2 linked regions of the Halioglobus japonicus genome follow. The protein of the gene in region 2 interacts with the protein of the main gene of each other region in a pairwise test. Links are inferred from orthologs where the notes say so. Each region holds a gene or a part of one and is shown on either strand. Other genes may lie near its edges.

Region 1 (15,315 bases), 1.1 Mb from region 2 along the record:
CTTCGCAGGGATGACATTGCCGAGGGCAACGTCACTTGCGCTTCATGGACAGGAAGAACTCGTCGTTGGTCTTGGTGTCCTTGAGCTTGTCGATCAGGAATTCCACCGCGGGCAGATCTTCCATGCCGTGCAGCAGCTTGCGCAGGATCCACATGCGCTGCAGTTCTTCATCGCCGGTCAGCAGTTCTTCGCGGCGAGTGCCGGAAGAGCGGATGTTGATTGCGGGATACACGCGCTTTTCAGCCACCTTGCGATCCAGATGCAGTTCCATGTTACCGGTGCCCTTGAACTCCTCGTAAATCACCTCGTCCATTTTGGAGCCGGTATTGATCAGGGCGGTAGCGATGATGGACAGGCTGCCGCCTTCCTCGATGTTCCGCGCGGCGCCAAAGAAGCGCTTGGGGCGTTCCAGAGCGTGGGCGTCTACACCACCGGTAAGTACCTTGCCGGACGAGGGGATAACCGTGTTGTACGCACGTGCCAGACGGGTGATGGAGTCGAGCAGGATCACAACGTCACGCTTGTGCTCCACCAGGCGCTTGGCCTTTTCGATAACCATATCCGCCACCTGCACGTGGCGCGAGGGTGGCTCATCGAAGGTCGACGCAACGACCTCGGCACCGCGGGCACCGACAGAGCGCTGCATCTCTGTCACTTCTTCGGGACGCTCGTCGATCAGCAGTACGATGATGTAGCACTCAGGGTTGTTGCTGATAATCGCCTGGGCGATGTTCTGCATCATGATGGTTTTACCGGCCTTGGGCGGTGCTACTAACAGGCCACGCTGGCCTTTACCAATCGGGGCCACCAGGTCGATGATGCGGCCGGTGAGGTCCTCGGAGCTGCCGTTGCCCTTTTCAAGAGTCAGGCGCTCATCCGGGAACAGCGGCGTCAGGTTTTCGAACAGGATCTTGTTCTTGGATTGTTCAGGTTTACTGAAGTTAACCTCGCCAACCTTGAGCAATGCGAAGTAGCGCTCGGAATCTTTCGGCGGGCGAATCTTGCCGGAAATGGTGTCGCCGGTGCGCAAGTTGAAGCGGCGGATCTGGCTCGGCGAGACATAAATGTCGTCGGGGCCAGCCAGGTAAGAGCTGTCAGCGCTGCGCAGGAAGCCGAAGCCGTCCTGGAGAATTTCCAATACACCGTCACCGTAGATATCTTCACCGCTTTTGGCGTGTCGCTTGAGAATGGCAAAGATGATGTCCTGCTTCCGTGAGCGGGCCATGTTTTCAATGCCCATCTCCTTGGCAATATCGATGAGTTCCTGGGTGGGTTTGTTCTTCAGATCAGTAAGATTCATAAATGCGATGCAATAGAGGCGTGAAAGGAAAAAGAATTAGATACATGCGCGCGGCTGCTGCCGGCCGGGTGAAGCTAAAAAGTTGAGTAGCAGAGTTTTTATTGCTGCACAGAAGTGTGCGACAGACCAAAATGTAGCACGGGTCGGTAAGGGCGTCTATAGCTATTTTAGATCGTTTTTTAGCCGATGGCGTATTCGCTCTGACCGACGATAAGCGGGTCCATATGGAGCAAATCGTCACGCTTTTCCGGGTATTCCAGTGAGCTCAGAAAGTGTTGCAGGCAGGCGATGCGGGCGCGTTTTTTGTCTGAGGATTTCACAATCGTCCAGGGCGCGTGGGCCGTATCGGTATAAAAAAACATATCTTCTTTTGCCTGGGTATAGTCATCCCAGCGGCTTTGGGCCGCCTCGTCGATAGGAGACAGCTTCCACTGCTTCAGCGGATCCTGGCGACGTTTATTGAACCGCGCTTGCTGCTCTTCCTGGCCAACGGTCAGCCAGAACTTGAACAGGTGGATGTCGCTGCGAACCATCATGAGTTCCAGTGCAGGCGCCTGCAGCATAAATTCCTGATACTGCTCCTGAGTGCAAAAATCCATTACCCGCTCGACCCCGGCGCGGTTGTACCAGCTGCGATCAAACAGCGCGATATGACCGTTGCTGGGAAAGTGGCGGATGTAGCGCTGGAAATACCACTGGCCCTGTTCCTCGGGGGTGGGCTTGTTCAGGGCGACCACGTGGGTGTGACGCGGATTGAGATGCTCGACAAAGCGCTTGATGGTGCCACCTTTGCCGGCGGCATCGCGGCCCTCAAACAGGATAACGATTTTCTGCTCTGTGGCGATGGCCCAGCGCTGCGCCTTGAGCAATTCGATCTGCAGCAACTGGAGATGCGATTCGTAGGCCTTCTTGCGGAGTCGGTCAGCGTAGGGGTGCTGGTCGCTGGCAAAGTGGGCGATGATGTCTTTGCTGCTGAGCATCTGCTCAGCGAGGCCGGGGTGCAGCGCGTCGCGCGCTATGGCCTGGGGATTGATCGCACGGCGCGCGGGTCTGGATGAAGGCGCCGTGCGAGAGGTCATCCCGGGCTATACCACTTCCTGGATGAACTCGGTGAGCTGTGACTTGGACAGGGCACCCACTTTGGTGGCTTCAGCGTTACCGCCTTTGAAGACGATCAGCGTGGGGATGCCGCGGATGCCGAACTTGGGCGGAATTTCCGGGTTGGCGTCCACGTCCACTTTGGCAATCTTCAGCTTGCCTTCGTACTCGGCCGCGATTTCGTCCAGCACGGGCGCAATCATTTTGCAGGGACCGCACCATTCGGCCCAGAAATCCACCAGCACGGGGATATCGGAATTGAGGACTTCGGCATCAAATGATGCGTCGGTAACGTGTACGATCTGGTCTGACATTGTGTTCTCCGGTTGATCTGCGAGGCCTGGCCCCGCGTAGTTTTGACGTCGGTCATCATAGCCAGCCACCCGTAGCGGCACAAGCAGCGCATCCAGAGTTTTTCGTAATGCTCTAATTGCCCTATGTTATAAACACAGCTGGCTATACTCTTGCGATCTTTATGGGGGCGTCTTGAATAAAAAACAACTGTTGCTGGGCATTATTGTCGCGGCATTCATAGCCTGGTTCGGCCTGGATCTGGGGCAGTACCTGCAGCTGTCCTGGGTGCAGGGCAAAATGGGTGAACTGCGGAGCTGGTACGCGGCCAATCCGCTCCTCGCGGGCGCCCTATACTTCGGCCTCTATGTGGCCGTGACGGGCTTGTCGATACCCGGGGCTGCGGTCATGACCCTGGCGGGCGGCGCGCTGTTCGGCTTCTGGTACGCCTTGGTGCTGGTGTCTTTTGGCAGCAGCATCGGTGCCACCATTGCCTTCCTGATCTCCCGTACGCTACTGCGCGACTGGGTGCAGCAGCGCTTTGGGCAGCAGTTACGGCCGGTGAATGAGGGGTTTGCCAAAGACGGTGCCTTCTACCTGTTTGGCCTGCGCCTGGTGCCGCTGTTTCCGTTTTTCGTGATCAATCTTGCCATGGGCTTACTACCCATTGGCACCTGGCGTTATTACTGGGTATCGCAGCTGGGCATGTTGCCGGCCACGGCGGTCTACGTGAACGCGGGAACCCAGTTGGGGCAACTGGATTCGCTGGCCGGCATTGTGTCTGCGCCGCTGCTGATTTCCTTTGCCCTGTTGGGCGTGTTCCCACTGCTCGCGCGGCGGACGCTCAATGCACTGCAGAATCGCCGGGCGCTTGCCAAGTGGGATAAACCGAAGTCGTTCGATACCAATATGGTGGTGATTGGCGCCGGGTCCGCGGGGCTCGTCTCGGCCCTGATTGCTGCTACTGTGCGGGCGAAGGTGACCCTGGTCGAGCGCGACCGCATGGGGGCGATTGTCTGAACACCGGGTGCGTGCCCAGCAAAGCGCTGATTCGCTCGGCGCGCATGGCCCATTACGCCCAGCGCGCCAGCGAGTTTGGTCTGGTGCCGATGGACGTTCAGGTGCGCTTTGCAGACGTCATGAGCCGAGTGCGCTCGGTGATAGCGACTATCGAACCACACGACTCGGTAGAGCGTTTCACCGGTCTTGGTGTCGACTGTGTTCAGGGCGAGGCCCAGCTTGTATCTCCGTGGGAAGTGGAGGTGAACGGCGACCGCATTGCCGCGCGAAACATTGTCGTCGCCACCGGTGGCAGGCCCCGGGTGCCGGATATTCCCGGGCTTGAGGACGTGGGGTACCTGACCTCAGATACCGTCTGGGAGCTGGAACAGTTGCCCGAACGCCTGCTGGTGCTGGGCGGTGGCCCCATCGGCTGTGAGTTGGCTCAGGCCTTTGCCCGCCTCGGCGCATCAGTGAGTATCGCCACCCGCGGCTCTCGCCTGCTGCCGCGCGAGGACAGCGAGGTCTCTGACGTGGTCGAAGCTGCGTTCACCGCAGAGGGTATTTCACTTCACCTGGGCAAACAGCCCGAGGCGTTTGCGCCAGGCGTGTGCCGGCTCGAAGGCGGCGAGAGCATCGCCTTCGATGCCGTATTGCTGGCGGTGGGCCGCAGTCCCAATGTCGAGGGCCTGGGTCTCGAAGCGCTTGGCGTTGAGCTGAATCCGGCCGGTCATCTTGATGTGGATGACTTTCTGCGCACTCGAGTGCCCTCCATTTATGCTGCGGGCGATGTTGCGGGCCCCTACCTGTTTACCCATATGGCCAGCCACCAGGCCTGGTATGCCTCGGTCAATGCGTTGTTTGGGCGCTTTCGCAAATTCCGGGTCGACTACTCGGTGGTGCCCTGGGCGACGTTTATCGACCCCGAGGTTGCCCGGGTGGGCCTGAATGAGGCCGATGCTCAGGCTCAGGGTATTGCCTACGAGGTCAGCCGCTACGATCTGGATGATCTCGACCGCGCCATCGCCGACGGCGAGGCAAAAGGCTTTGTGAAAGTGCTGACCAAGCCGGGCAGTGACCGTATTCTGGGTGCCACTATCGTTGGCTATCATGCGGCTGAATTGATCAACGAGTTTGTGCTGGCGATGAAACACGGCCTGGGACTCAACAAAATTCTCGGCACTATTCATATTTATCCCACGCTGTCCGAGGGCAACAAATTCCTCGCCGGTGAGTGGCGCAAGGCGCGCAAGCCGGAGAAACTGCTCGATATCGTGGAGCGCTATCACCGCTTTAATCGCGGTGCTTAGCTGCTAAAGTAAGGTTTTTGAGCGGTAACTATTGGAGAAACAACAATGGCAAATGTAGCGGTTATTCTCGCCGGCTGTGGCGTGTACGACGGCGCCGAGATTAACGAGGCAGTGTTGACCCTGCTCAGTCTGGAGCAGCAGGGCGCGAGCTACCAGTGTTTCGCGCCCGACCGCGAGCAGTTGCATGTGATTAATCACCTCACCGGTGAAGTGGTGGAGGGAGTGACACGCAATGTGTTGGTGGAGGCGGCACGCATTGCCCGTGGCAATATCAAACCGCTGACCGAACTGAATGTGACTGACTACGATGCGCTGGTGGTTCCGGGCGGGTTTGGTGCTGCCAAGAACCTGTGTGACTTTGCGGTGGAAGGCGCGCAGATGTCAGTTCAGGAGGATTTTTTGGCCGTTGCGCGGGGATTTCACCAGGCTGACAAGCCGATCGGGCTGATCTGCATTGCGCCGGTCATGGCGGCGGCTATTTGCGGTGCAGGCACTGAGTGCACCATTGGTAATGATGCCGATACCGCGGCGGCGATTGCGGCGATGGGCGGCGTGCATCTGGATTGTCCGGTCACAGAGGCTCGTGTTGATGCCGCCAAGAAAATGGTAACGACGCCGGCCTATATGCTGGCCGGCCAGGTGTCGGAGGCGTATGCCGGCATCGCTGATTGTGTCAAAGAAGTGCTCGCCCTGGCTTGAGCTGGCAGGTTTACATTCTCGCCTGTAGTGACGGCACGCTGTATACCGGCATTGCCCGCGACCTGGAGCGGCGCCTGCGACAACACAATGGTGAGCTTGCTGGCGGGCCGAAATATACCCGGGGACGCAGGCCGGTGCGATTAGTGTGGTCAGCCGAAGCGGTTGATCGGAGCGCTGCGTCACAGCGCGAAGCGGCGATCAAACAGCTTTCCCGGGAGGAAAAACTGAGGCTCATAGCACAATGAATGGGCAGGATACTCTGGCAGGTTTGGGCTGGCAGCCCTGCTTTCAACAGCAATTGAGCCTCGATGAGTGGGAGGATGCAGTACCTGCACGGGTAGTCGCCTTTCACCGCAGCGAGATGCAGGTGGCCACCGAGGATCTCCAACTGACCGTGCCGCTGCACAAGGATATGCCAAAGATGGTGGTCGGAGATTGGGTGCTGCTGGATGCCGAGCAGCGTTTTGTGCGTCTGTTGGACAGAAAAACCCTGTTTCAGCGCCGGGCGGCGGGCACCGAAATGCGCAGTCAATTAATCGCTGCCAATGTCGATACCGCGCTGGGCAAAGACTATAAGCGCACCCAGAGCGAGGCGGGAAAATTGAAAGGGCGCGATAGCTGAATCGCCGCGCCAGACCAGCCTCCAGGCGAGCTCAGCTGGCTTCAAGTTGCTCCAGTTCTTCCTGTAGCTCCAGCCATTCCATCTCCAGTGCCTCAGCCTGTGGTTTCAGATCGGCCTCCTGCGCCAGTAGTGCAGCCAAATCGTTTTTGCGCGCCACCTCATACAGACTGGTATCCGCGAGCTTTTGCTGGATCGATTCGAGTTCGCGTTCAACCCGGGCCATGTCCTTCTCCACCGTGTCGAGTCGCTTTTTGAGAGGCCGCAGTCGCTCTCGCTGGGCGGCGGCCTGCTGGCGCTTCTCTTTGGCGCTAGGCTCATTGGCGCTACTGGCCTGGGTTGCGGGTTTGTCTTCTCGCAGCTGCTTGAGAATCCACTTCTCGTAGCCTTCCAGATCGTCCCGGTATTCCTCTACACAGCCGTCGTGAACCAGCAGCAGTTCTTCCACGGTGTTGCGCAGCATGTGGCGGTCGTGGCTCACCAGAACCAGCGCACCCTCGTAGGCCTGCAGCGCTACTTCCATAGCGTGGCGCATCTCCAGGTCCAGGTGGTTGGTGGGTTCGTCGAGCACCAGCAGGTTGGGTTTCTGCCACACGACCATGGCCAGCGCCAGACGGGCTTTTTCGCCTCCGGAGAAAGGAGCGACGGTACTGGTGGCAGCGTCGCCGCGGAAATTGAAACCGCCGAGAAAGTTGAGAATCTCCTGCTCGCGCACGTCCGGGCTGAGTCGCTGGATATGCTGGGTGGGGCTGGCCTCCATGTCGAGGGCCTCGAGCTGCTGCTGATCGAAGTAGCCAATGCGCAGGTGTTCGCCCGCGCTGCGCTCACCCGCGAGCAGCGGAAGCTCGCCGACCAGCGATTTGAGCAGAGTGGATTTACCCGCGCCGTTGCGTCCCAGCAGGCCGTAGCGGCTACCCGGGCGCAATTGCAGCTCGACCTGGTTGAGAATGCGCGTGTCACCGTAGCCCAGGCTGGCCTCGTCCAGCCGCAATAGGGGATCGCTGAACTTGTCGGGCACCGGGAAGCTGAAGTCAAAGGGTGAGTCCGCGTGGGCCGGGGCGACTGTTTGCATGCGCTCCAGTTCCTTGAGTCGGCTCTGGGCCTGCTTGGCCTTGGTCGCCTTGTAGCGGAAACGGGCGACAAACGCATCAATTTCGGCAATCCGGCGCTGCTGTTTCTCGAAGATGGCCTGTTGATTGGCCAGTCGCTCTGCGCGCTGGGCCTCGAACTGCGAGTAATTGCCCTTGTAGCTCTGCAACTGTTGTTGCTCGATATGCAGAATGCGTTCGCAGGTGGCGTCGATGAAATCGCGGTCGTGAGAAATCATCAGCAGGGTGCCCGGATACTGCTGCAGCCACTGCTGTAGCCAGATAGTGGCGTCGAGATCCAGATGGTTGGTTGGTTCGTCGAGCAATAGCAGGTCTGAAGGTGTCATCAGTGCGCGGGCGAGATTCAGCCGAATACGCCAGCCGCCGGAAAAGTCGCTGACCGGGCGCTCATAGGCCTCGTCAGCAAAGCCCAGCCCTTGCAGCAGCAGCCGCGTGTGACGCTCCGCACTGTAGCCGTCCATAGCCTCAAGTTCGCTGTGGATACGGGCCGCTGCGGTGTAGTCCTCGCGTGCCTCGCAGGCTGCCAGGCGGTCGAGCAGGTCGGCCAATTGTTGGTCGCCGCGCCAGACGTATTCGCCGGCGGGCAGGTCGGTAGCGTGCACCTCCTGAGCCATATGAGCCAGGCGAAGAGTGGACAGGCCTTCAATGTCGCCCTGGTCCTGGTGCAATTTACCCAGCAACATGGCGAACAAGCTGGATTTGCCGCTGCCATTGGCGCCGATTAATGCCAGGCGCTGGCCAGGCTGGATAGTCGCACAGGCGTCACCGAGGAGCAGTTTGCTACCCCGGCGTAATTCGATGTCTTTGAGGATGATCATAAGGCCGCGAATTCTACGCGGGTGCCCGCTTACCTGCCAGCCCACAGGGGCTGGTACTGGCTGGGGGCGGGTAGTATAGTGTTCCGCCATCGCGATCGCGGTTTTTCAATAAATAACGGAATGATTCTATGAAGAAGTATGCACTGCCTCTTGCGCTGGCCGGCGTGGTCAGCCTGCAAGCGTGTAATCAACAAGAACCCGCCGTCGAAGGTGCCGCTGCAGCTGCGCCCGCTGCGGAAGTCACCCTCGAAGGTGCTGAGTCCCGCCTGAGCTACGGCATGGCCTTTGGCCTGGGTAAGCGCATGTCCATGGACGCTATGCCCCTGGATGTCGATGCGTTTGTTGCGGGCTTCCGCGACGGTATTAGCGGTGCTGAAGGTCGCATGAGCGAAGAAGAAATCGCCGCCGAAATGCAGGCTTTCCAGGAAAAAATGATGGCCGAGCAGCAGGCTGCCCAGGCGTCACTGGCTGACGCCAACCTGGCTGCAGCGGTCGCTTTCCTTGACGAAAACAAGGCCCGTGAAGGCGTGGTAGTGACAGAGTCTGGTCTGCAGTACGAAGTGATTGAAGCCGGCGAAGGCGAGATGCCTGGTGCTGAGGACACCGTTGAAGTGCACTACACCGGTACTCTGGTGGATGGCACTGAGTTCGATTCCTCACACAAGCGTGGCGAGACGGTAACCTTTGGTGTTGGCCAGGTCATTGCCGGCTGGACTGAGGCCCTGCAGTTGATGCCTGTTGGCTCCAAGTACAAGCTGTACATTCCGCCAGAGCTTGGCTATGGCGCAGGTGGTGCAGGCCAGATGATTGGTCCCAACGCAGCGCTGGTATTTGAAGTTGAGCTGATCTCTATTCCCAGCCAGGCGGCTGCGGAGTAAACGGTTGTTCCGGCGTCAGCCTGCCTGACGCCGGTGGCTGTTGTGTAGGCCGGCAATGAGCTGGTCTTCCAGGGCGAAGCGCGCTTCCAGTGCTTCACCCAGGGCGGAGAGGTCGCGCTTCAGCTTCTTCTCCGTACCCACACCCTCCCCATATTTTTCATCGTAGGCCATGATCACCTCAGTGGTGTCAGCAATGGCCGGCATAACATTCTGAGCCAGTGAGCTGGTGCCATCGCCAAAGCTTTCGGCCTCGGCCAGCAATTCGTGAAAGACTTCGAAGTGCCCGACGGACACGTAGTCCACCAGAATCTGGCAAAGCGCTGCCTGGCGGGTGGCGACACCATCGGGGCCAAGTACGCCATCGATCGCGACCGCGATCTCTGTGTATTTGCCCAGGACTTCGCGGCGTTCTTTCAGCCATCGGGTGAGGAGTTCCTCCACTGCGGCAAATTGTACTTGGGGGTCCGGGCTGGCATTGGGCATGGCACTTATCCTTTGCATGTTCAGTGAAAGTCTGCCACAGCCACGGGGCTGTGACTACGGTGAGGTGGGTCAGTTGTCGGCGGCTAAATCGCTGCGCTGTTGGCCGGCATAGGCCAGTAGCTTGGGGTAGAAGTCCAGAAAGGCAGATTCGAGCTCGGGTCTGAGCTTTTCCAGGGCCGGGGCGGTGGCCGTCAGCGGATTGCCGCGACGCAGCCTTTCACCAACGCGGCTGGCGCTGGCCGGTACTGCATGCCAGTCGCCATAGGCGCTCAGAATGTCGTAGTCCTGCATGCGCTGTGCCATGCGCCGGGCTGGCGGGCTGAGCAGTGAGCGGTGCTCCTGCAGGCTCAGGTAAGTCATTTGGGTGAAGTCCTCGAGCCTTAAGTCTGAGTATGTCTCCCAGTGTCTTGTCAGGTAGTGGTCGAAGGCAAGATCCGTGAGAATTCCGGCAAAGCGACGCAACTCCGGCGGAAACTTTGCGCGCAGCGCCGCAAGCGTGGGGTGATGATCCGTATAGGCGTCGACAAGGCGATGCAGGCGAACGCCGCGGCGTAGCCCTGCATCAATGTCATCCGGCAATGGCCCTTTGAGGTAATCCCCTTCCAGGCCGCCGACCACGAGCGCCCGGTCAGGCCAGGCGAGGTGGAAGTGCGCCAGGTGATTCAAGGCGCTACAGGAGTTGGTACTGGGCGTAGAAGTTGCGCAGGTACTGTTCGAAGCTGATGTCGTCAGTCGCCTCAATCTCCGCCTGGCGAACCAGGGAAGCGTCGGCCTCCTGCTGCAGGCGCGCCACTGCATCTTCGTCCAGTTCCAGCTCCCGGAAGTACTGGGCCCAATGTTGACTGTACGCCATGGCGAGACGGAAGAAGGGCAGGTTCTTCTCGCGCATCTCCCGCAGCACCCGTGCCGACGGGGTGAGCTCAGGGTCCTCGACCTTAGCCTGTTGGGTGGCCATGGACTCGCTGTAGTCGACGGTCTCGTGGACGTCGTCGAGCAGGGCAGCAATTGGCTGCATCTCTTCCAGCAGGGCCTGGGCCCAGTCACTGAGGGCGCGGGGGCCGTCATCACACTCGAGCATGAGTTCAGGGTCACGGCCGCGATTGACGACGGCAGTGAGGTTCGCCGTCTGTATTCTCTGGACATTCTCATTGCAGGCATCGCTGGGGGCCAGCAGGCAGTGCAACAGGAAAATATCCATGAAGCGGATTTGTTCAGCGTCCAGGCCCAGAGGTGCGAAGGGGCTAACGTCGACGCATCGCACTTCGATGTACTGGATGCCCCCACGGCGCAGCGCTGACAGGGGCGTTTCTCCCGAGTTGGCCACACGCTTGGGGCGGATGGGGCTGTAGAATTCGTTCTCGATCTGCAGCAGGCTGTCATTCAGCTGCTGATAGTCGCCGTTCTCACCGTGGGCAATGTCGGCGTACTCCGCATGCGGAGTGGTAATGGCCGTGCGCAGCGTTTCGACGTAGTTGTCGAGCGAGTTGTAGCAAATACTGAGGCCGGACTGGGCGTTGCTGGTGTAGCCGAGATCGCCCATGCGCAGCGACGTGGCATAGGGCAGATACAGGCTGTTGCCGTCGTCGCTTTTCTCGAGGGTGTGCTCGCGCCCTTGCAGGAAGCTGGGGCAAAGGGCTGGTGATGCACCGTACAGGTACACCAATAGCCAGGCGTGGCGACGAAAATTTCGTATCAGATCAAGATAGCGCTCGGTAATGAAATGCTTGAGCTTGCCGGGGCTGCCCGTGGCTTCCCATTCCAGCTCCCAGTAGCGATGGGGCATGGAAAAGTTGTAGTGGATACCGGCAATGGTCTGCATGGCCCGACCGTAGCGATGCCCCAGCCCATAGCGATAGGCTGTTTTCATCTGGGCGACGTTGGAGCTGCCATAGCGGGCGACCGGAATGCTGTCGTCACCGCCAACCACGCAAGGCATGGACGTCGACCAGAGCAACTCCTCGTCGATATTGCGGTAGGTAAAGGCGTGGATGTCCGACAGTTGCGCAAGGCTCTGATCGATATCTGCACTAACTGGCGTAATAAATTCCAGGAGTGCTTCCGAGTAGTCGGTGGTAATCGAGCCGTGGGTCAGCGCCGAGCCCAGTGCCTGCGGATGGGGTTGTTGGGAGAGCTTGCCGGAGGTGCTGACTCTCAGGCTTTCCTTCTCAATGCCCCTGCCGATCTGGCCGAGTAGCTGCTTGCGCTCGGGTTGCGCCAGTTGAGTGACTTGCGCTTGCAAAAATGAGGACAACGGGAACTCCTTGTGCGGGGAAGAGAGCGGTGCTATCGGGTGGCGCCGATCTTCGAGTGGGCCAATTCTAGCCCTCATTGCCAGGGTAGTACAGAACCCCGCGCAAGGCTGCTTTCTCGGCTCAGGCGCCGATTTGGTCGAGATGGCGCGCCAGTAGCTGGCAGACAAAGTTGCCCTGGACCTCGCCATCCTGACCGGTCGCCAGCATGATACGCGAGAGGATAAGCGCAAAACGGGCGCCGGCGAAAATCAGGTAGTAGTCGTAGTGTTCAGCACTGAAGCCCGATGCCTGCTCCCAGCGTCTGACGGTTTCCTCGTAGGATGGCAGTCCCTCCAGCCGCGGCAATCCCAGCCCTTCGGCGAAGGCGGCATCGAGGAAGTTGTACCAGGCGATGTCCTGCACAGGGTTGCCGAGTACGGCCATTTCCCAGTCGAGCAGGGCCGCAACGCCGTCCAGGGACTCAGTGAAAATGACGTTGCCAATGCGCGCATCGCCCCAGCACAGCACCGTGGGTTCCTGCGCGGGCTGATTCGCCTGCAGCCAATTGAGCGCCCGCTGGCCAATCTCATGTTGTGCCCCCTCCAGGCCCCAGTCGTGGTAGTTCTGCCAGTACGTTAACTGTTGCTGCATTGGGGTCACGCCTGGCTGGCCAAGGTGTTCGAAGCCCAACGCTTGATAGTCGAGTTGGTGGAATTTTGCCATGGCGTCGACGGCGGCGAACCACGCGGTTTGGCGCTGCTCTTGGTTGGCTTCGTGCATGAGCCAGCCGTCCATATTGTAGGGTGGCATGTCGGGCGGAATACGTCCCGGTGTGTGGGCCATGACGTAGAATTGTACGCCCAGTACAGTGAGGTCGGTCTCCAGGCCTAGTAGTGTCGGTACGGGCACATCACTGAGCCTGCCAACGCTTTCCATCACCTGATACTGCAACGTGAGGTCGTAGTCGGGAAACACCGGGCGTTCAATTTCGGGCTGCAGGCGACCGACACAGGCCATGGTGTGCCGCTCGCCGTGTTCTTGCCACTCAATATCGAACAACAGGGTTACGTTGGACATGCCGGTGCCTTCGGGGATGTTCAGGTCGCCAATCGTAATGTCGGTGCCGCGGCGTTCACTGAACCAGGCTTCCAGTTTGCGACGGGTGCCGCCGATGTCGTCCACCAGTGGCGTGGGGCGTTCGCTGTCCATTGAGTGTCTTCCCGTTATTAACTATACGCTTGTATAGTCTAATCCCAGGCAGCGATCCTCGCCAACTACCCCCTATGGGACGGTAGGAGGCGGGCGGGCAAACTGCTAGAGTAATGGCAGTGAGTGCGCAATCAGGGATTGAAATGCGAATTGTCGAGTGGCTCAAAATCCTTTCCCAGGAGAATGGATCCGATCTCTATCTGAGTACCGGGGCGCCTCCCTGTGGAAAATTTGAAGGCCAGTTGCGGCCGATTGCCAGCGGCATTCTGCAGCCGGGTGAAATCAAGGACATCGCCTACGAGGTGATGGACGCCACTCAGCGTGAAGAGTTCGAGCGCGAGCTGGAGATGAACCTGGCGACGTCGATCCCGGGCTTTGGCCGGTTCCGGGTGAATATATTTGTGCAACGCAATGAAGTGGCCATGGTGTGTAGGAATATTGTTGCCGATATCCCCCAGTGGCAGGACCTGGGGCTGCCGGCGATTCTTCCTGAGGTTGTGATGCGCAAGCGTGGCCTGGTGCTGTTTGTGGGCGCGACGGGTTCGGGGAAATCCACATCGCTGGCCGCGCTCATCGATTACCGCAATGCCAATAGCGCGGGCCATATTGTCACCATCGAAGATCCCGTGGAGTTTGTGCACACCCATAAAAAGAGCCTGGTAAACCAGCGCGAGGTGGGGGTGGATACGCGCTCCTGGCACAATGCCCTGAAGAATACCCTGCGCCAGGCCCCGGATGTCATCCTGATAGGAGAAATCCGCGATCGCGAGACAATGGAGCACGCTATAGCATTTGCCGAGACCGGGCACCTCTGTCTGTCTACGCTGCATGCGAATAATGCCAACCAGGCACTGGAGCGCATTATCAACTTTTTCCCTGAAGAGCGTCGTTCCCAGTTGCTGCTGGACCTGTCTCTTAACCTGCAGGCCTTTGTGTCGCAGCGCCTGATTCCCACGGTAGAGGGAGGTCGTTGCGCAGCGGTTGAAGTCCTGCTGGGTACGCCACTGGTCGCTGACCTGATTTTACGCGGCGAGCTGGAGAGCCTCAAAGAGGCGATGGAAAAGTCAGCCAACGTTGGCATGAAGACGTTTGATGCCGCATTGCTGGAGCTCTACCAGCAGGGCCGAATTACTGAAGAAGAAGCGCTGCGCAACGCTGATTCACCGAATAATCTGCGATTGAAAATCAAATTTGTCCAGGAAGAGGGTAGGGCACCCCTGCCCGGTGGACCGCTTGGCACTGTTCAGCAAGAGGCCCAGTCATTGAGCCTGGATGTTGCTGCCGACGCCAACGACGGCGGCGAGGAGTTGGTGTTTGAGACGGAGTCGTTTGCCGGGACAGATCTGGTGATTGAGCCATCGCTGGAAGAGCCACTCATACCCCCGCCTGCCCCTGCATCAACGGGCGAGGCAAAGCCACCGCCGGTGTTTGAAACGTCAACCTCAATGGAGGAGGTGGCGGTGACCCGCAGTGTCACCAGTGAACCGGAAGACGCCGAAGCAGATAACCGGGGGCCGGGGAGACTGTTCTAGTGATCCGGTTCCATGGCGGTAATCAGGCTTATCCAGCTCTGAATGTCTGACTTTTCCGCCTGCTGTAAAGAGAAACCCGCCAGCCAGGGGTAGTCGGGGTCGTCGCTTGGTTTGCACCAGCGAACTTGCCCCAGCAGGTAGAATGCGTCGCTGCCGGTCGCGCTTGGGGGTGGTTCGACGCCAATTTGGAGAAAGGCTTCTACCGGGACCTCTTGCTGCAGTGCCACCATCAGGCCGCCACTGGACACATTCAGGGTTTTACATATGGCAATGGTGGCATCTTCGTCGCTGCCAACTGGCGCTGCCTCGAGTTCGATAAACACTCTGCTCTGCATGGGCAGGCGTTGATGCTTTCGTTCAGTCCAGCCCATAGCTCACTCACCCCTGACCTTGCTGCAATTGCGCGCGCGTTCTTTCAACTTGCTCGCGGAAGTTGTTTCTGGCTTCCAGGATATCAATCTGGCCGGCCTCAATGAGCGCCAGGTATTCGCGCTCCTCAAGCCGGCGCAATTCAATGCCCTGGCGATTTACAAAGATGAGTATGCCCCGCACCTTGTCGTGGAGTGCCAGCTTGGCCAGGAGCGGCGTATCGGTGTCGTGAAAGCCAAGCCATGTGCCGATGGGGAGATCGGGGACACCGCTGTTAGTGGTGGTAGTGGAGGTATCGGTCTCGCTTGGGGTCGGAGCGGCGTCAGGGTTCAGGAGGCGGTCCAGGGCGGCGTCCGAGTCAATGCCGGCA
Region 2 (15,793 bases):
TGCGTTTGGACAGGCGCCGCTTATTGAGGGCTTGGTGCGGGTGAAGGACTCATTTAACTCCTACCCCATGGATGTAGTTGCCCAGCGCGCGACACTGGCGTCGCTGGCTGATGAGGCGTGGTTCAGGCAGTGTTGTGACAAGGTTGTGGCGACCAGGGAGCGCACCGATAAGGTGTTGCGCGATCTGGGATTTGCAGTACTGCCTTCGGCGGCCAATTTCATATTTGCCCGCCATCCGGGGCACGACGCGGCGCAGATTTTTGCCGCCTTACGCGAGCGGGGCATTGTCGTGCGCTACTTCAGTAAGCCGCGGATCGACCAGTTTCTGCGCATTAGCATTGGCACGGACGAGGAGATGGACGAGCTCTTTGCCGCACTGGCAGAGATACTGGCGATGTAGCCACTGCCTTTTCACAACCCCAAAAAAAAGCCCCAGACATGGGGCTTTTTTTTTGGGCGAGGTACTTACACCTTCTTCAACACCACGCTGCCGATCGAGTAGCCGGCACCAAAGGAGCACAGCACGCCGAGCTCACCTGCCGCAAAGTCGCTTCGATGCTTGTGGAAGGCGATAACGGATCCCGCTGAGCTGGTGTTGGCGTATTCGTCCAGGATCGTCGGCGCTTCCTCGGGGCTCGCCTCGCGGCCTAGTACGCGCTTGGAAATCAGCTGGTTCATGCTCAGGTTGGCCTGGTGTAGCCACATGCGCTTGAGCTGGTCAGCGGGGATGCCCAGAGCGTCGAGCTGGGTGCTGATCTGCTTGGCCACGGCCGGGCACACTTCCTTGAATACCTTGCGTCCCTCCTGCACGAACAGCTTGTCGGCCTGGCCGATGCCGGATTCGTCGCCGCGATTGAGGAAGCCAAAGTTGTTGCGGATATTGTTGGAGTAAATGGTTTGCAGGACGCTATCGACGATCACGTACTGATGGGCGCTGCTGGCCTGCTCGGCCCGTTCAACAATCACTGCCGTGCACACATCACCGAAAATGAAATGGGAATCGCGATCGCGGAAATTCAGGTGTCCACTGCAGATCTCCGGATTCAACATGAGCACGCAACCGGCGCTGCCCGCGGCGACCATATCCCGGGCCTGCTGGATGCCGAAGGTGGCTGAGGAGCAGGCTACGTTCATATCAAAGCCAAAACCGGTGATGCCCAGGGCGTCCTGGATTTCGACCGCCATGGCGGGGTAGGGGCGCTGCATGTTGGATGCGGCGACGATGACGGCGTCGATATCAGCCGCGTTTTTGCCGGCCTGTTCCATGGCTTCACGAGCCGCTGCGATAGCCATTTCGCACTGGATGGACGGTGCGTCGTCCGGGCGCTCGGGCAGCGAAGGCACCATGCGTTCGGGGTCCAGGATGCCGGATTTGTTCATTACATAGCGCGACTTGATGCCGGACGCCTTGTGGATAAATTCTGCCGAGGAGGGCTGCAGAGGCGCCAGTTCACCGGCTTCAATGGCGGCGGCGTGGGCGGCGTTATAGGCCTCAACATAGGCATTAAAGGAAGCAACGAGTTCGTCATTGCTAATGGATTCTTGCGGGGTGTAGAGGCCGGTGCCGCTGATGACAATATCGGTCATGCTTCAGGTCCAAAAATTATTGATTGCGTATTCTACTCACAAAAAAAGCCGCAGTGCGGCTTTCTTGTTTGGTAATTGTGGGAGCGATTTGCTGTGGCGCTCGCTCCCACATGCCTTAGCGGTCCTCGAGGGGTACGAAGTCGCGCTTGTCGTGGCCGGTGTACAGCTGGCGGGGGCGACCGATGCGGTAGCTGCCGCTGATCATCTCGTGCCAGTGGGCAATCCAGCCAATGGTGCGGCCGACAGCAAAGATCACGGTAAACATGCTGGTGGGAATGCCGATGGCCTTGAGGATGATGCCGGAGTAGAAGTCGACGTTGGGATAGAGCTTCTTCTCAATGAAGTACTCGTCTTCCAGGGCAATTTCTTCCAGGCGCTTGGCGATAGCCAGCAGCGGATCGTTTTCCAGGCCCAGTTCCGCCAGCACTTCGTCGGCGGCTTTTTTCATTACCTTGGCGCGCGGGTCGAAGTTCTTGTACACGCGGTGACCAAAGCCCATCAGGCGGAAAGGATCGTTCTTGTCTTTGGCGCGAGCCACGAACTCGTCGATTCGCGAGACATCGCCGATTTCCTGCAGCATATCCAGTACCGCTTCGTTGGCGCCGCCGTGAGAGGGGCCCCACAGCGCAGCAATACCTGCAGCGATACAGGCGAAAGGGTTGGCGCCGGAGGAGCCGGCCAGACGTACAGTGGAGGTGGACGCATTCTGTTCATGGTCGGCGTGGAGCAGGAATATCTTATCCATGGCATCGGCCAGTACCGGGCTGATGTTGCTCTTTTCACAGGGTACGCCAAACATCATGTGCAGAAAGTTCTCTGCGTAACCCATGCTGTTATCGGGGTACATGAACGGCTGGCCGATGGAGAACTTGTAGCTCATGGCGGCCAGGGTAGGCATCTTGGCGATCAGGCGAAACGCCGCCACCTGGCGGTGCTGCTCATCGGAAATATCCAGTGAGTCGTGATAAAAGGCGGACAGGGCGCCGACAACACCACACATAATGGCCATGGGGTGGGAGTCGCGACGGAAGCCGTTGAAGAAGTGAGCCAGCTGCTCGTGCACCATGGTGTGGTTGGTGACGGTGCTGACAAACTTATCCTTCTGTTCCTTAGTGGGGAGCTCTCCGTACAGCAGCAGGTAGCAGGTCTCGAGGTAGTCTGAGTGCTCGGCCAGCTGCTCGATGGGGTAGCCGCGGTGCAGCAGAACGCCCTTGCCGCCGTCGATGTAGGTGATCTGGGATTCACAGGAAGCGGTTGATACGAAGCCAGGATCATAGGTGAACATGCCTTTGCCAGTGAGGCTGCCAACGTCCACAACGTCCGGACCGATGGTTCCGGAGTAGATGGGCAGCTCGACTGCCTCGTCCATTCCATCGATCGTGAGGGTGGCTTTTTTGTCACTCATAAGGGGGTCCTGCAGTGAGATATCAGTAGGGTGGCCCACTATAGTGATTCAGCACTTTTTGTCAATCAATCAAGGACTAATGTCGCCTATCGTGTGCGCAGTTTGGGCGTAAAATCGGCAAACAGGTTTTTCGATGATCGACGCAGATAGGCGTAAATCGTGAAATTGCCCCCGGGGGGGCGCCGGGTTTGTAATTGGCGCCCTAAGTCCTTATAATTTCGCGCGTTTTGGACTTGCCGACCGTCCGGGTGGGCGTCCAAAGCGGGCTTCACGCCGTACACATTAATCGTCTTGTGGCGCAACAATGGTATTCAATGTGAAAGACAATCGTCCTGTTAGTCTGGACACCGGTAGCCAGCGGATTGCTATCTCCTCCGCGCAACCGTCCTTTTTACTTCGCGTCTATGGCGCTGCTCACCCCGTTCAGGGGACCCAGATCCTCAAGGGTTAAACACTATGTCCGGAATTCGCACAATCTCTTTTGACGGCGTTATCGTCGGCGGCGGCGGCGCTGGTATGCGCGCTGCTCTGCAACTTGCCCAGTCTGGCTATAAGACTGCGGTGATCTCCAAAGTATTTCCCACTCGCTCTCACACGGTGTCCGCCCAGGGCGGCATTACCTGTTCCATCGCCTCGTCTGACCCCAATGACGATTGGCGCTGGCATATGTATGACACTGTTAAGGGCTCCGACTATATCGGTGACCAGGACGCTATCGAGTACATGTGCTCCGTTGGCCCCGAGGCCATTTTTGAGCTTGAGCACATGGGGCTGCCGTTCTCACGCACCGAGGAAGGCCGTATTTACCAGCGCCCTTTCGGTGGCCAGTCAAAGAATTTCGGTGAGGGCGGTCAGGCTGCCCGCACCTGTGCTGCGGCCGACCGCACCGGTCACGCACTGTTGCACACCCTTTACCAGGGCAACATGAAGAACAATACCGTGTTCTTTAACGAGTGGTACGCCACCGATCTGGTAAAGAACCAGGACGGTGCAGTGGTGGGTGTCATCGCTATCTGCATGGAAACCGGCGAAACCGTCTACGTGAAATCCAAGGCGACCGTCTTCGCTACTGGTGGTGCCGGCCGTATCTACGCCTCTACCACTAACGCCCACATTAATACCGGTGACGGTATTGGTATGGCCCTGCGCGCCGGTTATCCCGTGCAGGATATCGAAATGTGGCAGTTCCACCCCACCGGTATTGCCGGCGCGGGTGTGCTGGTCACCGAAGGCTGTCGCGGTGAAGGTGGATACCTGGTGAATAAAGACGGCGAGCGCTTTATGGAGCGTTATGCCCCGAATGCCAAAGACCTGGCCGGCCGCGATGTAGTGGCCCGCTCCATGGTCATGGAAATTATTGAAGGCCGCGGTTGTGGCCCGAGGGTGATCACGTGTTCCTCAAGCTCGATCACCTCGGCGAAGATGTGCTTGAGTCGCGTCTGCCCGGTATCTGTGAGCTGTCGCGCACCTTTGCCCACGCAGACCCGGTGAAAGAGCCCGTACCCGTGGTACCCACCTGTCACTATATGATGGGCGGGATCCCGACCAATGTTCACGGCCAGGCCCTGACCCAGGACGCCAACGGCAACGATGTGATCATTCCAGGCCTCTACGCCTGTGGCGAAGTGGCCTGTGTATCAGTACATGGTGCCAACCGTCTTGGCGGCAACTCGCTGCTGGACCTGGTGGTGTTTGGCCGCGCCTCTGGCCTGTTTATCGAGAATGCCCTCAAAGACGGCATTGAGATGAGCGACGCCTCCGAGACCGATATTGAGCAGGCCATGTCCCGCCTCGATAAGCTGAACAATTCCACCGGTGGCGAGAAGGTCGCCGACCTTCGCAAAGAATTGCAAAACACCATGCAGAACCACTTCGGCGTGTTCCGCAACGGTGAATTCATGGCTGAAGGCATTGAGAAGCTGGCTGACCTGCGCGGCCGCATCGAAAATATTCACCTCGAGGACAAGAGCCAGGCCTATAACACGGCCCGCATCGAAGCCCTGGAGCTGCACAACCTGTTTGAAGTAGCAGAAGCGACCGCGATTACTGCTGAGGGGCGCAAGGAGAGCCGCGGAGCGCATGCTCGCGACGACTTCCAGGAGCGCGATGATGAGAACTGGCTGTGTCACTCCATGTACTACCCCGGCGAGAAGCGCGTGGGTAAGCGTGATGTGAACTTTGAACCCGAGACCGTTGAAGCATTCCCGCCCAAGGCACGGACTTACTAGGAGTTTTGATCGATGTTGAATGTAAGTATCTACCGCTATAACCCAGAAGCCGACTCTGAGCCAAAAATGGAGGAGTTCCTGGTAGACACCGCTGGTAAAGACCTGATGGTGCTCGACGTACTGGAACTGATTAAGTCCCAGGATACGACGGTTGCCTACCGCCGCTCCTGTCGTGAAGGTGTTTGTGGCTCTGACGGCCTCAACATGAATGGCAAGAATGGTCTGGCGTGCATCACGCCGCTATCTGAGACTGTGAAGAACAATAAGCTTGTTATTCGCCCGCTGCCCGGCCTGCCGGTGGTTCGTGACCTGGTGGTCGATATGGCGCTGTTCTACAGCCAGTACGAGAAGGTTCAGCCCTACCTGCTGAATGAATCTGAAGCCCCGGGCATTGAGCGCCTGCAGTCACCCGAAGAGCGCGAAAAGCTCGACGGTCTGTACGAGTGTATTTTGTGCGCCTGTTGTTCTACCTCCTGCCCCTCATTCTGGTGGAACCCCGACAAGTTTGTGGGCCCCTCCGGCCTGCTGCAGGCTTATCGCTTCCTGGCGGACAGCCGCGATACCGCTACCCGTGATCGCCTGGCCAACCTGGACGACCCGTTCAGCGTATTCCGTTGTCACGGCATTCAGAACTGCGTAAACGTGTGCCCCAAGGGTCTCAATCCGACCCGCGCCATCGGGCACATCAAGCACATGCTGCTCTCTCGCAACCGCGCATCCTGATATCGCGCCATTCAGTGATCGCCTTTGTGGCATAAGTCACTGTAATAGAGAGCCATTTGTGTTTTAGTTCGCCGCTGCCGATGCAGCGGCACACTTTTTTAGGGGGCTAGACCTTGGTCTTATCGGCGACCATGGCCAGTCACTGCTAAACTCTGGATATATCTGCCCAATGACGGGCATTAACCTCCTCTCCGGAAGGGCTGAAATGCAAGAGAGCTCAATGGAACTCCTATGGCGGAGTTCTCATATTGCTGGTGGCAATGCCACCTATGTAGAAGACCTGTACGAGTCCTATCTCAAGGACCCGAACGGCGTGCCTGAACAGTGGCGCGAATATTTTGACAAGTTGCCCCGGGTGGAATCCGATCACACCCAGATTGAGGACATACCCCACTCAGTCGTGCGCGATCGTTTTGCCCAGATCAGCAAGATGCGTGTACGCACCGAAGCCACCGTGCAGCACGATTCCCAGGCCACCGAATACGAGCGCAAGCAGGTTCGCGTGGTGCAGCTGATTTCCGCCTACCGTCAGCGCGGTCACCAGAAGGCGGACCTCGACCCACTGGGTATTGCGGAACGCGAACATGTGCGCGACCTCGAGCTGTCCTTCCACGAGCTGTCTGAAGCCGACTTCGATACGGTCTTCCAGACCGGCAGCCTGCACATCGGCAAAGCGGATGCCACTCTCGGTGAAATCCACGATGTCCTTGAACGCACCTACTGTAAGTCCATCGGTGCTGAGTTTATGCACATCGTTAACACCGATGAGCGCCACTGGATTATGACCCGCATGGAGTCAGTGCGCAGCGCACCTGATTTTGGCGCCGAGGTTCAGCTCACGCTGCTGCGTCGCCTGATCAAGGCAGAGGGCCTGGAGAAGTCCCTGGGGTCGAAATATCCCGGCACCAAGCGCTTTGGCTTGGAAGGCGGCGAGAGCCTGATTCCCATGCTGGCCGAGATGATCCAGCGCTCCGGCAGCTACGGTGTGCAGGAAATTGTGATCGGCATGGCCCACCGCGGGCGCCTGAATGTACTCGTAAACACCTTTGGTAAGAACCCGGCAGACCTGTTTGACGAATTCGAAGGTAAAGCCGAGTACGAGAGCTCTGGCGACGTGAAGTACCACCAGGGTTTCTCCTCCAACGTGATGACCCCTGGCGGCGAGGTGCACCTGGCCCTGGCCTTTAACCCCTCACATCTGGAGATTGTATCTCCGGTAGTGGAGGGCAGTGTGCGAGCACGCCAGGAGCGTCGCAACGATACCGACGGCGACAAGGTCGTGCCGATTGTGATTCACGGCGACGCTGCATTCGCCGGCCAGGGTGTGGTCATGGAAACCTTCCAGATGTCCCAGACCCGCGCTTACAAGACCGGTGGCACGATTCATATCGTCCTGAACAACCAGGTGGGCTTTACCACCAACCGTCGCGAAGATGCACGCTCTACTGAGTACTGCACCGACGTAGCGAAGATGGTTCAGGCGCCGATTTTCCACGTTAACGCGGACGACCCCGAGGCGGTGCTGTTTGTCACCCAGATGGCGGTGGATTATCGCACCGAGTTCCAGAAGGACGTCGTCATCGATCTTATCTGTTACCGCCGTCGCGGTCACAACGAAGCGGATGAGCCCTCGGTGACCCAGCCGCTCATGTACCAGACCATTCGCAAGCACAAGACCACTCGCGACCTGTATGCCGCCAAATTGATTGGCCAGGGTGTTTTGAGCAAGGAAGAAGACGATTATCTCGTCAACGGCTTCCGCGATTCACTCGACCGGGGCGAGCCACTGGTCAGTAGCCTGGTGTCAGAGCCTAACAAGACCCTGTTTGTCGACTGGTCGCCTTATATCGGCCACACCTGGACCGATGAGGCAGATACTACAGTGGATATGCAGCGTCTGCAGACCCTGGGTCAGGAGATCAACGCAGCGCCGGAGAATTTTCCGCTGCAGCGCACCGTCAACAAGATTATTGAAGACCGGCGCAAGATGGCCGCCGGCGCAGCGCCTGTTAACTGGGGTTTTGCGGAAACCATGGCCTATGCAACGCTGCTCGAAGACGGCTATCCGGTTCGCTTGACGGGCCAGGATGTGGGTCGCGGCACGTTCTCGCACCGCCACGCAGTGCTGCACAATCAGAAGGATGAAAGCTGCCACGTGCCGCTGCAGCATATCGATGAATCCCAAGCGCCTTTTGTAATTCACGATTCACTGCTGTCTGAAGAGGCGGTGCTGGCTTTCGAATATGGCTATGCCACCACCATGCCCAAGGGCCTGGTCATTTGGGAGGCGCAGTTTGGTGACTTCGCCAACGGCGCCCAGGTAGTAATTGACCAGTTCATTACCTCTGGCGAACACAAATGGCAGCGCCTGTGCGGCCTGACCATGCTGCTGCCTCACGGCTATGAAGGGCAGGGCCCCGAGCATTCGTCGGCGCGTCTTGAGCGATTCCTGCAGCTGTGTGCGGAACACAATATTCAGGTGTGTGTGCCCAGTACGCCAGCCCAGGTATTCCATATGCTGCGCCGCCAGGCCATCCGCCCGCTGCGCAAGCCGCTCATCGTCATGTCGCCGAAGAGCCTCCTGCGGCACAAGGAAGCGATATCCACCCTGGAAGATCTGGCCGAGGGCTACTTCCATAACGTGCTGGACGAGACCGATGATCTGGACAAATCCAAGGTAGAGCGCGTGATTATGTGCAGCGGCAAGGTTTACTACGACCTGCGCGCAGCGCGTCGCGAGCGCGAAATCGACAATATTGCGATCATCCGCATTGAGCAACTGTACCCGTTCCCTGAGCAGGACCTGGTAGAAGTACTGGCGCAGTACCCGAACATCAAGGACGCGGTCTGGTGTCAGGAAGAGCCCATGAACCAGGGCGCCTGGTACTCCAGCCAGCACCACATGCGCCGAGCCATGTTCAAGCACAAGCAAGACGTGTACCTGCACTACGTCGGTCGCGACAGTTCAGCGTCACCGGCGGCGGGTTACATGGCCCTGCACCTGGAACAATTGGAAGCATTTATCAACAAAGCCCTGGCGCCCGAGACGCCCTGGGAACACTAAGCGCGAAGGAAAAGAGATGGCGATTGAAATCAAGGCACCGGCCTTTCCCGAATCCGTAGCAGACGGCGAAGTAGCCGCCTGGCACAAGCAGGAGGGTGAGGCTGTTTCTCGCGACGAGCTGATTGTCGAGATCGAGACAGACAAGGTAGTCATGGAGGTGGTAGCACCGGAGGACGGTGTCATTACCAAGATCCACGCTCAGGAAGGCGATACCATCGAGTCTGAGCAATTGCTGGCGAGCCTGGAGCAGGGTGCTGCCGCGTCCGCGCCTGCGGCCGCCGCGAGCGACGCACCTGCCGAAGCTGCCACGCCGGCGGAAGCTGTCGAAGACCTCGCTGCGCTGCTGGGCCCGGCTGCGAGGCAGCTGGTTGAAGAGCACAAGCTCGATATCTCCCGCATAACTGGTACCGGCAAGAACGGCCGTATTACCAAAGAAGATATTCTGATGTACATAAAAAGTGGCGATGCCGCTGCTGCCAGTGCGCCTGCCCCGGCCGCTGCTCCTGCGCCTGCCGCAGTACCCGCCACGCCTGTTGCGCCCACTGGCGAGCGGATCGAGAAGCGCGTGCCGATGACCCGCATGCGCGCCAAGATTGCCGAGCGCCTGCTCAATGCCACTCAAGAAACCGCCATGCTGACCACCTTTAACGAGGTGAACATGGCGCCGATGATGGCTCTGCGCAGTAAGTACAAAGAGCAGTTCGAAAAGACCCATAACGGTACGCGCCTTGGCTTTATGGGCATGTTTGTGAAGGCCGCCTGTGAGGCGCTGAAGCGATACCCCGAGGTCAATGCGTCGATTGACGGTAACGACATTGTTTATCACGGCTACCAGGATATCGGTGTAGCGGTATCCACCGAGGGTGGCCTGGTGGTACCGGTGCTGCGAGACGCTGACTTTATGAGCGTGGCTGACGTGGAAGCAGCGGTCAAGGATCTTGGACTGCGCGCACGCGACAACAAGCTGACGATTGAAGATATGACCGGTGGCACCTTCACCGTGACTAACGGTGGCGTGTTCGGCTCATTGATGTCGACGCCTATTCTCAATCCGCCGCAGACCGGCATTCTGGGTATGCACAAGATCCAGGAGCGCCCCATGGCAGTTAATGGCGAAGTGGTGATTCTGCCCATGATGTATCTGGCACTGTCTTACGATCATCGTCTGATCGACGGCAAGACAGCGGTACAGTTCCTGGTGGCGATCAAGGATTTGATTGAAGATCCTGCGCGTATCCTGCTGCAACTGTAATTCTAATGTTTAAATGGCCCCGCTGCGGCGGGCCTGACCTGGACTTGATACGAGAAAACAAATGTCTGAGAAATTCGATGTAGTGGTAATTGGCGCTGGCCCCGCAGGCTATGTGGCTGCAATCAAGGCGGCGCAACTGGGGATGTCCACCGCCTGTGTCGAGCAGTGGCTCGATGACAAAGGCAAGATCAAGCTGGGCGGAACCTGCCTGAACGTCGGCTGTATCCCCTCCAAGGCACTGCTGGACTCCAGCCACAAGTTCCACGAAGCAAAAGCTGACTTTGGCCTGCACGGCATTTCCGTGGGTGAAACGGCGATCGACGTGCCCGCCATGCTGGCGCGTAAGGAAAAGATCGTCGGCCAGCTGACCGGCGGTGTGGCCGGCCTGTTTAAGCACAATGGCGTTACCACCCTGCAGGGCACCGGCAAGCTGCTCGCCGGTACCAAGGTTGAGGTGACGGACAAGGACGGTAACGTCCAGGTCGTAGAAGCGAGCAATGTGATCATCGCGGCCGGTTCACTGCCCATCAACATCCCCTCTGCGCCGGTGGACGGTGACGTCATCGTAGATTCTACCGGTGCTCTGGAATTCTCCGAAGTACCCAAGCGCCTCGGTGTCATCGGCGCCGGTGTGATCGGCCTGGAGCTGGGCTCGGTCTGGGGCCGTCTCGGCGCCGAGGTTGTGGTGCTGGAAGCGCTGGACGATTTCCTGCCCATGATGGACCAGCAGATTTCCAAGGAAACGGCCAAGATTTTCAAGAAGCAGGGCCTGGATATCCGCCTGGGTGCGCGAGTGACCGGCACCGAGGTCAAGGGCAAAGAAGTGGTCGTGTCATACAGCACTGCCGATGGTGAGCACAGCGAAACATTCGACAAGCTTATTGTCGCAGTCGGTCGTCGCCCGCGTTCAGAAGAGCTGTTCAGCTCCGATTCCGGCATTACACTCGATGAGCGTGGCTTTATTTTCGTCAACGACTTCTGTGAGACAGAAGCCCCCAACGTCTACGCGGTAGGCGATGTCGTGCGCGGCCCGATGCTGGCGCACAAGGGATCGGAAGAGGGCATCATGGTCGCCGAGCGTATTCACGGCAAGCCAGCCCAGATGAACTACGATTGCATTCCGTCGGTGATTTACACCCACCCTGAGGTTGCTGCCGTCGGTAAGACCGAGCAGGAACTCAAGGCCGAAGGTGTACCTTACAAGGCGGGCACTTTCCCGTTCGTGGCCAATGGTCGCGCACTGGCCTCCAACGACTCCGATGGTCTGGTCAAGCTCCTGGCCCACGAAGAGACCGACCGCATCCTGGGTTGCCATATTGTCGGCCCTTCAGCGGCTGATCTGGTCCAGCAGGTGGTCATCGCCATGGAATTCGGCTCCAGCGCAGAAGATCTGGCGCTGACGGTGTTTGGTCACCCGACCCTGTCAGAGGCGGTACACGAAGCTGCACTGGCTGTGGATGGTGGGGCGATTCATATCGCCAACAGGAAGAAACGCAAGTAGAATTCGCCCGCGCACGTAACAATAAGACCAATCGCCGGCGTGCACAGGTAAACAGGGGGCTTGATGGGGAAACTCATTGGGCCCGTTAATTAAGCAGCAATAGCTATTTAGAGAAAAGCAGGACAGCACATGAATCTTCATGAGTATCAGGGCAAGCAACTGTTTGCCGAATACGGACTGCCGGTATCCAAGGGGTACGCAGTAGACTCCCCTGAGGATGCGGCAGAAGCGGCGGATCTGATTGGCGGTGATATGTGGGTGGTTAAAGCCCAGGTACACGCAGGTGGTCGCGGCAAGGCCGGCGGCGTAAAGTTGGTCAAGTCCAAGGATGAGATCAGGGAATTCGCCTCCAACTGGCTCGGCAAAAACCTGGTGACCTACCAGACTGACGAAAATGGTCAGCCGGTAAGCAAGATCCTGGTGGAATCCTGCACTGACATTGCCGAAGAACTGTACCTCGGTGCAGTGGTGGATCGCTCCACACGTCGTATCGTGTTCATGGCGTCTACCGAAGGCGGTGTTGAAATCGAGAAGGTAGCCGAGGAAACTCCCGAGAAAATCCTCAAGGCGACCATCGATCCTCTCGCGGGTCCGCAGCCCTACCAGGGCCGTGACCTGGCGTTCAAGCTCGGCCTGACCGGTGTTCAGATCAAGCAGTTCGTTAAAATCTTCATGGGCCTGGCCCAGATGTTCATCGACAAGGACCTGGCGCTGATCGAGATCAACCCGCTGGTGATCACCGATGAAGGCAGCCTGCACTGCCTGGACGCCAAGATCGGCGTCGACAGCAATGCCCTGTACCGTCAGGCGGATCTGCGTGAAATGCACGATCCCTCACAGGAAGACGAGCGCGAAGCGCACGCTGCCCAGTGGGAACTGAACTATGTGGCCCTGGACGGCAACATCGGCTGCATGGTCAACGGTGCTGGTCTGGCCATGGGCACCATGGACATCGTTGCACTGCACGGTGGTTTCCCGGCCAACTTCCTGGACGTGGGTGGCGGCGCTACCAAGGAACGTGTTTCCGAGGCGTTCAAGATCATTCTGTCTGACGACAACGTAAAAGCGGTACTGATCAACATCTTCGGCGGTATCGTACGCTGTGACCTGATCGCAGAAGGCGTGATCGGCGCGGTCGAAGAAGTGGGCGTGGAAGTGCCCGTCGTTGTGCGTCTGGAAGGCAACAACGCCGAACTGGGCAAGAAAGTACTGGCTGAGTCCGGTCTGAACATCATCGCTGCAGAGAGCCTCACTGACGCTGCTCAGCAGGCAGTTAAAGCAGCAGGAGGAGCGGCATAATGAGCGTTCTGATTAACAAGGATACCAAGGTTATCTGTCAGGGCTTCACTGGCTCCCAGGGTACTTTCCACTCTGAGCAGGCGATTGAGTACGGTACTAAAATGGTTGGCGGTGTGACCCCCGGTAAGGGCGGTCAGGAACACCTGGGCCTGCCGGTATTCAACACGGTTGCCGAGGCGGTAGAAGCCACAGGCGCAGAAGCGTCCGTTATCTACGTGCCTGCACCGTTCTGTAAGGACTCCATCCTTGAAGCGGCCAACGGCGGCATCAAGCTGATCGTATGCATTACCGAAGGCATTCCCACGCTGGATATGCTCGATGCGAAAGTAAAATGTGACGAGCTGGGCGTACGCTTGATCGGCCCCAACTGCCCGGGCGTTATCACACCGGGAGAGTGCAAAATCGGCATCATGCCGGGTCACATTCACCTGCCGGGCAAGGTAGGCATTGTGTCTCGCTCCGGTACCCTGACCTACGAAGCGGTCAAGCAGACCACAGACGCGGGCTACGGCCAGTCTACCTGTGTCGGCATCGGCGGCGACCCGATCCCTGGCTCCAACTTCATCGACATCCTGGAGATGTTCCAGAACGATCCTGCGACTGAAGCAATCGTGATGATCGGTGAAATCGGCGGGACTGCGGAAGAGGAAGCGGCAGCCTACATCAAGGCTAACGTCACCAAGCCGGTCGTATCCTACATTGCCGGTGTTACTGCACCGAAAGGCAAGCGTATGGGGCACGCGGGCGCGATCATCTCTGGCGGCAAGGGCACTGCAGACGAGAAGTTTGCGGCTCTGGAAGACGCTGGTGTGAAGACTGTTCGCTCTCTGGCGGACATCGGCAAGGCGCTGGCGGAGATTACCGGCTGGTAATTGCTGCTACCCCTGTCATCCCGGCGGAGGCCGGGATCCAGTGAGGAAGAGGGCTCATCTGATAGATGGGCCCTTTTTTTTTGGTTTCGGCGCATCTATACCGATTACTGTGCGGCCGGAGGGGTATTCCTGGGACCGCCAAAAGCGCCTTCCGTGGCAGGCTTGCGGCTCCGCCATCCATGGCTCCGCACATCCCAGGAATACCCCTCCGGCCGCACAGCAATCTCTGTTGGAAGCACTTGAAATCAATATGGGTTGGGTTCGCATCTATACCGATCTCTGCCCGGCTGGGGTACCTGACGGGGACCGCCAAACGGCGTCATCCATGACAGGCTTGGGCTGCGCTATCCATGGGTTCGCACATCCCCGCCAGGTACACCAGCCTGGCAGATATCTCTCTCGAGTGGGTTGAATTTGATTGTTTTTGCCCCATATCTGAGGGGAGCATTTTTTTTAGTCAGTTAGCACTCGAGGAAACGTAATGACTGCCGACGCCAATAAGGAAACTCTGGGCTTCCAGACCGAGGCGAAGCAACTGCTTCACCTGATGATTCACTCCCTGTACTCCAACAAGGAAATCTTCCTGCGGGAGCTGATTTCCAATGCCTCTGATGCGATCGACAAGCTGCGTTTCGCCGCGCTGTCCGATGGCGGCCTGCTTGAAGGGCAGGGCGACTATCAGGTGCAGGTCGATGTCGATAAGGACGCCAACACGATCACCATTTCCGATAATGGCATTGGCATGAATCGCGACGAGGTGATTGAGCACCTGGGAACGATCGCCAAGTCTGGCACCGCGGCATTCCTTGAGAGCCTGACGGGTGATCAACAGAAAGATTCGCAGCTGATTGGTCAGTTTGGTGTGGGCTTCTACTCGGCATTCATCGTGGCCGATCGAGTTGCAGTCCATACCCGTAAGGCGGGCGAGGCGGCCGATACGGGCGTTATCTGGGAATCCGCGGGCGAGTCTGAGTTCTCGGTGGAAGTGCGTGACAAGGCGGATCGTGGCACGAGCATTACCCTGTTCCTGAAAGAGGGCTGTGAGGAGTTTGCTGAGGACTTCCGCGTGCGCAGCGTGATCAAGAAGTACTCAGACCACATCGCTGTGCCGGTCATGATGCTTAAGCCGGCCATGCCTGCGGCTGAAGATGAAGAAGAGACGGTTGTCGAGGTGCCTGAGTACGAGGCGGTCAACGAAGCGACGGCGCTGTGGACTCGCAGCCGCGCGGAAGTGTCGGATGAGGAATACAAGGAATTCTACAAGCACATCTCCCACGACTTTGAAGAGCCCCAGACCTGGAGCCACAACAAGGTCGAGGGCAAGCTGGAATACACCAGCCTGTTGTACATCCCCAAGAAGGCGCCCTTTGATATGTGGAACCGCGACATGGCGCGCGGTCTCAAGCTCTATGTTCAGCGCACCTTTATCATGGATGAGGCTGAGCAGTTCCTGCCGCTGTACCTGCGCTTTGTGAAGGGTGTTATCGATTCAAACGATCTGCCGCTAAACGTTTCGCGTGAGATTTTGCAGCAGGAAGGATCGGTGGATTCCATGCGCAGTGCGCTGACCAAGCGCGTGCTGGATATGCTGGGTAAGCTGGCCAAGAAAGAGGGCGACGACTACGCCCAGTTCTGGACTGAGTTTGGCCAGGTGATCAAGGAAGGTCCGGCGGAAGATTTTGCCAACAAGGAAAAAATTGCCAAGTTGCTGCGCTTTGCCACCACTCACACTGACGCAGAGGCGCAGGACCAGTCTCTGGAAGATTACGTGTCTCGGATGCCCGAAGGGCAGGACAAGATCTTCTACGTGGTAGCGGAGAACTTCAATACTGCCAAGAGCAGCCCCCACCTGGAGGTGTTCC

Evidence for each region.
Region 1: the proteins of BST95_RS11865 (region 2) and BST95_RS06495 interact in binary tests that used the Escherichia coli proteins (3 or more experiments, as listed by UniProt). The link is inferred for Halioglobus japonicus from one-to-one orthologs.

Annotation. Positions count from the first base shown.
Region 1 is NZ_CP019450.1:1,352,773-1,368,087, forward strand. What follows is about bases 5,798-8,745. They hold BST95_RS06495 (ABC-F family ATP-binding cassette domain-containing protein), read right to left. Parts: upstream 8,244-8,745; coding sequence 6,351-8,243; downstream 5,798-6,350. Other genes in these bases: BST95_RS06485 (GIY-YIG nuclease family protein), read left to right, coding at 5,798-5,942; BST95_RS06490 (ribosome small subunit-dependent GTPase A), read left to right, coding at 5,939-6,319; BST95_RS06500 (BamJ family beta-barrel-assembly machinery protein), read left to right, coding at 8,372-8,745. In the rest of the region: transcription termination factor Rho, read right to left, coding at 32-1,300; ppk2 (polyphosphate kinase 2), read right to left, coding at 1,480-2,379; thioredoxin TrxA, read right to left, coding at 2,386-2,712; BST95_RS20370 (TVP38/TMEM64 family protein), read left to right, coding at 2,885-3,709; BST95_RS20375 (dihydrolipoyl dehydrogenase family protein), read left to right, coding at 3,721-4,998; isoprenoid biosynthesis glyoxalase ElbB, read left to right, coding at 5,044-5,697; more of BST95_RS06485, read left to right, coding at 5,694-5,797; more of BST95_RS06500, read left to right, coding at 8,746-9,121; BST95_RS06505 (Rsd/AlgQ family anti-sigma factor), read right to left, coding at 9,137-9,604; BST95_RS06510 (acyl carrier protein phosphodiesterase), read right to left, coding at 9,674-10,270; gshA (glutamate--cysteine ligase), read right to left, coding at 10,275-11,855; BST95_RS06520 (phosphotransferase family protein), read right to left, coding at 11,977-13,044; BST95_RS06525 (PilT/PilU family type 4a pilus ATPase), read left to right, coding at 13,164-14,576; BST95_RS06530 (PilZ domain-containing protein), read right to left, coding at 14,573-14,947; BST95_RS06535 (DUF1631 family protein), read right to left, coding at 14,955-15,315. UniProt on the Escherichia coli protein: Genetic data indicate it may be involved in ribosome assembly or function.
Region 2 is NZ_CP019450.1:2,498,795-2,514,587, forward strand. Bases 5,782-9,207 are described here. They hold BST95_RS11865 (2-oxoglutarate dehydrogenase E1 component), read left to right. Parts: upstream 5,782-6,163; coding sequence 6,164-9,007; downstream 9,008-9,207. Other genes in these bases: BST95_RS11860 (succinate dehydrogenase iron-sulfur subunit), read left to right, coding at 5,782-5,943; odhB (2-oxoglutarate dehydrogenase complex dihydrolipoyllysine-residue succinyltransferase), read left to right, coding at 9,024-9,207. Outside these bases: hisC (histidinol-phosphate transaminase), read left to right, coding at 1-400; BST95_RS11845 (beta-ketoacyl-ACP synthase III), read right to left, coding at 466-1,587; gltA (citrate synthase), read right to left, coding at 1,703-2,992; more of BST95_RS11860, read left to right, coding at 5,233-5,781; more of odhB, read left to right, coding at 9,208-10,259; lpdA (dihydrolipoyl dehydrogenase), read left to right, coding at 10,321-11,760; sucC (ADP-forming succinate--CoA ligase subunit beta), read left to right, coding at 11,890-13,059; sucD (succinate--CoA ligase subunit alpha), read left to right, coding at 13,059-13,931; molecular chaperone HtpG, read left to right, coding at 14,413-15,793. UniProt on the Escherichia coli protein: E1 component of the 2-oxoglutarate dehydrogenase (OGDH) complex which catalyzes the decarboxylation of 2-oxoglutarate, the first step in the conversion of 2-oxoglutarate to succinyl-CoA and CO(2).